DNA from 3 places in the Massilia sp. TSP1-1-2 genome. Region 2 is predicted to be linked to each of the others. Evidence: predicted binding sites of a transcription regulator. Region 2 holds the regulator's gene; each other region holds the start of a gene.

Region 1 (2,199 bases), on a different contig from region 2:
CGATCAGCACGTCCAGGCCGGTGCTGCCGAGCGCGGCGTTGTAGCCGGTCCCGCCGGGAACGGCAGCGGCGGCGATATCGTTTTCCAGGTCGCGGTGGCAAATATGCGCATAGGTCGCCGCCGGCGTGGCGTGGGTCACGCGCGCGGTGCTCACCACGCCGGTCGACAAGCCCTTGGCCTTGGCCAGTTCGAGCAGCGTGGTCACGGGCGTGCCGTTCTTGCTGCCGCAGTTGTTCGTCAGTTTGTTGCCGTTGGCGTCAGGCAGCGGGTCCAGCGCGAGCGTGTCGGCCGACATCGACAGCACTTCATTGTTCATCTTCACGCCGGTCATGTAGGCGGCCATCGACGGGGCGCTGTCGGTGACCTGGGCGTCGTTCGAGAACGTCTTGACGAAGGCGGTTTCCGGCAGCGTGTCCATGGTCAGCTCGCCATCTTCGCCCACGGCGTAGATGCGCGCGGCCGTCATGGTCGTCATGCCCATGCCGTCGCCGAGGAAGAAGATGACATTCTTGGGGGGAGCGACGGCGACAGGCGGGGCCTGGGGTGCATCGTTTGGCGAACAGGCGCCCAGCAGGGCTGCGGTTGCCGCGCCGACGGCGGCGATGAGAAGTCCATTGCGTAACATGTTGTCAGTCCCGGAGTTGAAAACCGGGAGTCTGACAAGGCTATGTTACGGGCTGATGAAACGCAGCTGCGCACGCGCGGCTGCCTGCCGCAGGCTGGCCGAGACGCGGGATGCTGTCGGAAAACTTTACATATGGGACCGGCAAATTATTGCCGCTTGGCCCAAGCCGTTGATTTTTCGAAACAATTTTTAACCGGCACGTTAATTGCTTATAGTAAATTATCTTTATCTATCCTGGAGCATCACATGTTGTTGAAAAGTCTGTTCGCCGCTCTGAGCCTTACCGCTGCCGTTGGCGCGACCGCCGCACCGATCGTGAACGGCGACTTTGAAGCCGGCCTTGCCGGCTGGACCACCACCGGCAATGTGGCGCAGGCTTACCAGGTCGGCGGCGCCTTCTGGTTCGGCGCGGGCAGCAGTGCCCAGAACGGTAACTTTGCAGTGGCGTTCAATGCAGGCGACCAAGCCCCGAACGGCACGCTTGCGCAAAGCTTTGCCACCAACAGCGGCGCCACCTACGTGGTCAAGTTCGACTTTGGCGCGAGCAACTGCGGCGCGTACAGCTGCGGTCAATCGCTGCGCGCGTCGGCCCTCGGCAACGACGGCGTTGCCCTGCTGTCGTCGATGACGGCGGTCGGCGCGTCGGCAGGTCCACTGGCGTCGTACACCTTTGATTTTGTTGCCAACGGCGCCACGACCACCCTGCGCTTTTCAGACATTGCCGGCAACGACACCGTCTGGCTCGACGGCGTTCTGGACAACGTCAACGTGCAAGCAGTACCGGAACCGGGATCGCTGGCCTTGCTGGGCCTGGGTCTGTTCGCCATTGCTGCCCGCCGTCGCCGCAAGTAAGTAAGTAAGTAAGCAGAACGCAAGGCCGGCGCTTGCGCGCCGCGACAAAAAACCCCATGGCCCGCCAAGGACCATGGGGTTTTTTTATCGCCCGCGCTGCGACTAAGGTGCAGGTTGCACCGGCTTGAGCAGGTTCGCCAGCGCCACGTACTGCGCCAGAGCCACCGTCTCGGGCCGGGTCGACGGATCGACGCCGCAGTCCGTCAGCTGCTGCTCGGTGAACATCCCGGCCAGGCAGTTGCGGATCACCTTGCGGCGCTGCGAGAAAGCTTTCATCACCACCGCCGCCAGCGTGGGTCCGTCGCACGCCATGCGGGTCGCGACCGGGATCATGCGCACGACGGCCGACTCCACCTGCGGCGGCGGATCGAACGCGGTGGGCGGCACGATGAACATCAACGTCATGTCGTAGCGCCACTGCAGCATCACCGACAGCCGCCCGTACGTCTTGCTGCCCGGCGCGGCCACCATGCGTTCGACCACTTCCTTTTGCAGCATGAAGTACTGGTCTTCGATCAGGTGCGCAAAGTCCGCCAGGTGAAACAACAGCGGGCTCGAGATGTTGTACGGCAGGTTGCCCACCACGCGCAACTTTTGCCCCGCCGGTACGGGAATCAGGCCGTAGTCGAACTTGAGCGCGTCGCCCGAGTGGATGGTCAGCTTCTCGGCCGGGAACTGCTGCTGCAGGCGCGCCACCAGGTCGCGGTCCAGCTCGACAACGT
Region 2 (2,199 bases):
GACGGTCGAGGGTGATGATGCCGGTACGGTTGGCAACGCGGGTCTGGACGTATTCGCTCATGGAAGGCTGACAATAAATGGATAGACCCATATTTTAGCCTCCGCAGATGCAAAAAGGGCGCCGCAGGCGCCCTCGTGTCAAGAATCCCGGGCCTTAGATGGCTTCAGGGAGTTCTTCTTCAGGCAGGTGCTTGATGGCCTGGTGATTATGGTCCTGGACCTTGTCCTTGTACTTCATGACTTGACGGTCGAGCTTGTCGATCAGGGTGTCGATAGCGGCGTACAGGTCATGCGACAGGCTTTCTACATACACGGTCTTGCCCGACAGGCGAAGGTTGATTTCAGCCTTTTGTCGTTTTTCTTTTTCAGTCAGGTTATCCACGGTGAGGATCACGGCAATATCAATCACGTGATCGAAATGGCGCTTGACGCGCTCGAGCTTGGTTTGTACGTATTCACGGATGGCTGGGGTCACTTCGAGATGATGTCCGCTAATTGTGAGATTCATACACACTCCTAATAATGGTGTCACTTTCCGTTCGTGCGCGGCGCGCAGAGGAACGGCATAAAAATGCCGATTACAGACACTTCCTGAGGCTGACGGGCGGGATTTTGAGCGCTTCGCGGTACTTGGCAACGGTGCGGCGAGCGATGACCATACCCTGTTCCCCCAGCATGTCCGCAATCTTACTATCGGATAATGGATTTTTAGGGTCTTCTGCTCCTGTCAATTGCACGATGAGTGCACGAATCGCCGTGGAAGATGCTTCTCCCCCCGCTTCGGTGGCGACATGGCTACCGAAAAAGTATTTCAACTCAAACATGCCATGCGGGGTCAGCATGAATTTCTGAGTTGTTACACGAGAAATAGTACTCTCGTGTAGACCAAGTGTATCAGCTATTTCGCGCAGCACAAGGGGACGCATGGCTACCGCGCCATGGCTGAAGAAATTGCGCTGGCGCTCAACAATAGCCTCGGAGACACGCAAGATGGTGTCGAAGCGCTGGCGCATGTTTTTGATCAGCCACTTCGCTTCCTGCAACTGGGCGCCCATCTGGCCTTCGCCCTTGCCCTGCTTGAGCAGGCTCGCGTACATATTGTTCACGCGCAGGCGCGGCATCACGTCGTTGTTGAGCGAGACCGACCAGCCGCCCTTGGCCTTGCGCACAATCACGTCCGGGACCACGAAGTCCGACACATCGGAGGCGAACACGGCGCCCGGGTGCGGATTGCAGCGGCGGATGATGGTCTGCGCCTCGCGCAAGTCTTCGTCGTCGCAGTCGAGCGCTTTTTTCAGCTTGTTGAATTCACGCTGGGCGAACCAGGTCAGGTGCTTTTCGACGATGGCCAGCGCCATGCGGCGCGTCACCAGCGGCACGCCGCGCATGGCGCGAATCTGCAGCGCCAGGCACTCGGACGCATTGCGCGCGCCCACGCCGACCGGATCAAAACTTTGCAGCAGCGACAGCGCGGTCTTGAATTCATCGAAATCGATCTCGAGTTCTTCGGGCATGCGCGCATGGATTTCTTCCAGCGTCTCGGTCAGGTAGCCGTTGTCGTCGAGCGCGTCGACGATCAGTTCGACCAGCGCGCGGTCGCGCACTTCGAGCACCAGCACGCGCATCTGTTCCATCAGATGCTCGCGCAGGGTGGTCGCGCTGCCCTCGAGCTGCGGGCGCGAATCTTCGTCGTCGCTGCTCTTGGCGCGGCCCAGGTCACCCCACTCGCCGTCGTTGTCGTTGTTGTTGTCGTTGTTGCTGGCAGCTTCCCCCTCGGGTGCATCGGCGCTTTGGCCTTCGGCCGGCGCCGGTGCATCCTGCGCGCCCGGTTCGGGCGGCGCCTCGGCCGGCGTGGCGCTGCTGCCGATGGCGCCGTCGGCCAGCAGGCGCACCGAATGGTCGAGCGGATCGTCAAGCCGTTCGAGCAGCGGATTGTCGGTCAGGAGCTGTTCGAGTTCCTGGTGCAGTTCGAGCGTGGACAACTGCAGCAGGCGGATCGACTGCTGCAGCTGCGGCGTGAGCGCAAGGTGCTGCGAGGTGCGTAGTTGCAGGGATTGTTTCATCGGTTTGACCTGCTTACATCCGGAAGTGCTCACCCAGATAAACGCGGCGTACCGATTCGTCTGCGATGATGTCGTCCGGACGGCCAGAGGCCAGCACCGCACCCTGGTTGATGATGTAGGCACGGTCGCAAATGCC
Region 3 (2,199 bases), on a different contig from region 2:
TTATGGCTGAAGTGGTACCAGTACAGCAGCATGGAGCCGAACGACGCCATCAGGCGGTCGGCGATCATGCGGGCGCCGGGCACGTTGTGGTCATCTTTTTCAGGCAGCACGCAGCCCAGTACCGATACGCCGGTGCGCATCACATCCATCGGGTGGGCCGACGCCGGCAGCGCCTCGAGCGCCGACTTGACCGCCTGCGGCAGGCCGCGCATCGACTTCAGGTGCGCCTTGTAGCCCTTCAGTTCAGCCTTGGTCGGCAGTTTGCCGTGCACCAGCAGGTAGGCGATTTCTTCGAACTCGCTGTTGGTGGCGACGTCGAGAATGTCGTAGCCGCGGTAGTGCAGATCGTTGCCGGTTTTGCCGACCGAGCACAGCGCGGTGTTGCCCGCGGTGACGCCGGAAAGGGCGACCGATTTTTTTGGCTTGAAGGGGGTTGCTTGTACATCGCTCATGCTGGAGTCTCCTGGAATAGTTGGTTTATTTTTTCTGGGCTGCGAACAGCGCGTCGAGCTTTTGCTCGAAATCGTGATAGTTGATGCGCTCGTACAGTTCCATGCGGGTCTGCATGGTGTCGACCACGTTCTTTTGCGTGCCGTCGCGGCGAATCGCGCCGTAGACGTTTTCGGCCGCCTTGTTCATGGCGCGAAAGGCCGACAGCGGGTACAGCACCAGGCCGACGTCGGCGCCTTTGAGTTCGTCCACCGTGAACAGCGGGGTCGCGCCGAACTCGGTGATGTTGGCCAGCACCGGCACCTTGACCGCTTTCGCAAACGTGGCGTACATGGCCAGGTCGGTGATCGCTTCCGGGAAGATCATGTCGGCGCCCGCTTCCACGCAGGCGATGGCGCGCTCCATGGCCGACTCCAGGCCTTCGACGGCCAGCGCATCGGTGCGCGCCATGATGACGAAACTGTCGTCGGTGCGCGCATCCACTGCCGCCTTGATGCGGTCAACCATCTCCTGCTTGCTGACGATTTCCTTGCCCGGACGGTGGCCGCAGCGCTTGGCGCCGACCTGGTCTTCGATGTGGATGGCGCCGGCGCCGGCCTTGATCATCGAGCGCACCGTGCGCGCCACGTTGAAGGCGGACGAGCCGAAGCCGGTGTCGACGTCCACCAGCAGCGGCAGGTCGCACACGTCGGTAATGCGGCGCACGTCGGTCAGCACGTCGTCCAGGTTGGAGATGCCCAGGTCCGGCAGGCCGAGCGAGCCGGCGGCCACGCCGCCGCCGGACAGGTAAATAGCGCGAAAACCGGCGCGCTTGGCCAGCAAGGCGTGGTTGGCGTTGATGGCGCCGACCACTTGTAAGGGCAACTCTTCTTGAACAGCTTTGCGAAATGCCGCGCCTGCGGAAACTTGGGCCATGATTGTCCTTTAGTGTTGCGTGGTCGATTGAACGAGATAGCACCTACACCGCAAAAGGCGTGCCACAGGTACGAGAACGGGGTGAGTCCTTGTGAATCAAGCACTTGGGTAGCTTGCGTTTCTCCACAAGCAAACAAATGAAACAAAATATTGCATTGCCAGTGGAACATTGAAACACAAATGAAACACCATTTGAAACATGGACTACAATAAGGATATGAGCTACCAGAACCGCCCTGCCCCCGATTCGCCCGACAAACCCGTCATCTGGACGGTATCGGTGTCCCGTCTGGCCGATCTGTTTCGCGACATCACGCTTGAATACGACCACCTGGCGACCATCGAACCGGTGAACCTGGGCTTTGACGAGGCGGCGCGCGCGATCCGCGAACGGGTCGCCACCGAACGCTGCGACGTGGTGATCGCGGCAGGTTCAAACGCGGCCTATCTCAAGGGCCGCGTCTCGGTGCCGCTGGTGATCGCCAAGGCCAGCGGCTTTGATTTCATGCAGGCGCTGGCGCGCGCGCGGCGCGTGTCGGACCGCATCGGCGTCGTCACTTACCAGCAGCAACTGCCCGAACTGGCGGAGTTCGCCGCGACCTTTGGCGTGGCCATCGCCCAGCGCACCTACGTGACCGAGGAAGACGCGCGCGCCCAGATCAATGAACTGAAAGCTGCCGGCATCCAGGCCGTCGTGGGCGCGGGCCTGATCACCGATTTGGCCGAAGAAGCGGGACTGACCGGCGTTTTCGTCTACTCGGCCGCGTCGATCCGCCAGGCCTTTGACGATGCGCTGGAACTGGCGCGCCTGACGCACCTGGAATCGATTCGCGG

What was found. The regulator sigma-54, encoded in region 2, starts transcription at its own class of promoters, with help from an activator protein. The targets are predictions, from matches to a motif close to TGGCANGNAANCTGCTTT.
Region 1: a site for sigma-54 is predicted at 820-837, ahead of ACP7BV_RS10675 (PEP-CTERM sorting domain-containing protein). Genes of this name have one in related genera too.
Region 3: a site for sigma-54 is predicted at 1,413-1,430, ahead of prpB (methylisocitrate lyase). Genes of this name have one in related genera too.

Annotation. Positions count from the first base shown of each region.
Region 1 covers NZ_JAFCTU010000010.1:36,122-38,320, forward strand. The annotation lists gene ACP7BV_RS10670 (alkaline phosphatase) at 1-625, opposite strand, end outside; gene ACP7BV_RS10675 (PEP-CTERM sorting domain-containing protein) at 872-1,477, shown strand; gene rsmA (16S rRNA (adenine(1518)-N(6)/adenine(1519)-N(6))-dimethyltransferase RsmA) at 1,580-2,199, opposite strand, start outside.
Region 2 covers NZ_JAFCTU010000008.1:11,694-13,892, reverse strand. The annotation lists gene ACP7BV_RS08780 (enoyl-CoA hydratase/isomerase family protein) at 1-61, opposite strand, end outside; gene hpf (ribosome hibernation-promoting factor, HPF/YfiA family) at 155-508, opposite strand; gene ACP7BV_RS08770 (RNA polymerase factor sigma-54) at 579-2,063, opposite strand; gene lptB (LPS export ABC transporter ATP-binding protein) at 2,077-2,199, opposite strand, start outside.
Region 3 covers NZ_JAFCTU010000001.1:329,219-331,417, reverse strand. The annotation lists gene prpC (bifunctional 2-methylcitrate synthase/citrate synthase) at 1-452, opposite strand, end outside; gene prpB (methylisocitrate lyase) at 478-1,365, opposite strand; gene prpR (propionate catabolism operon regulatory protein PrpR) at 1,583-2,199, shown strand, end outside.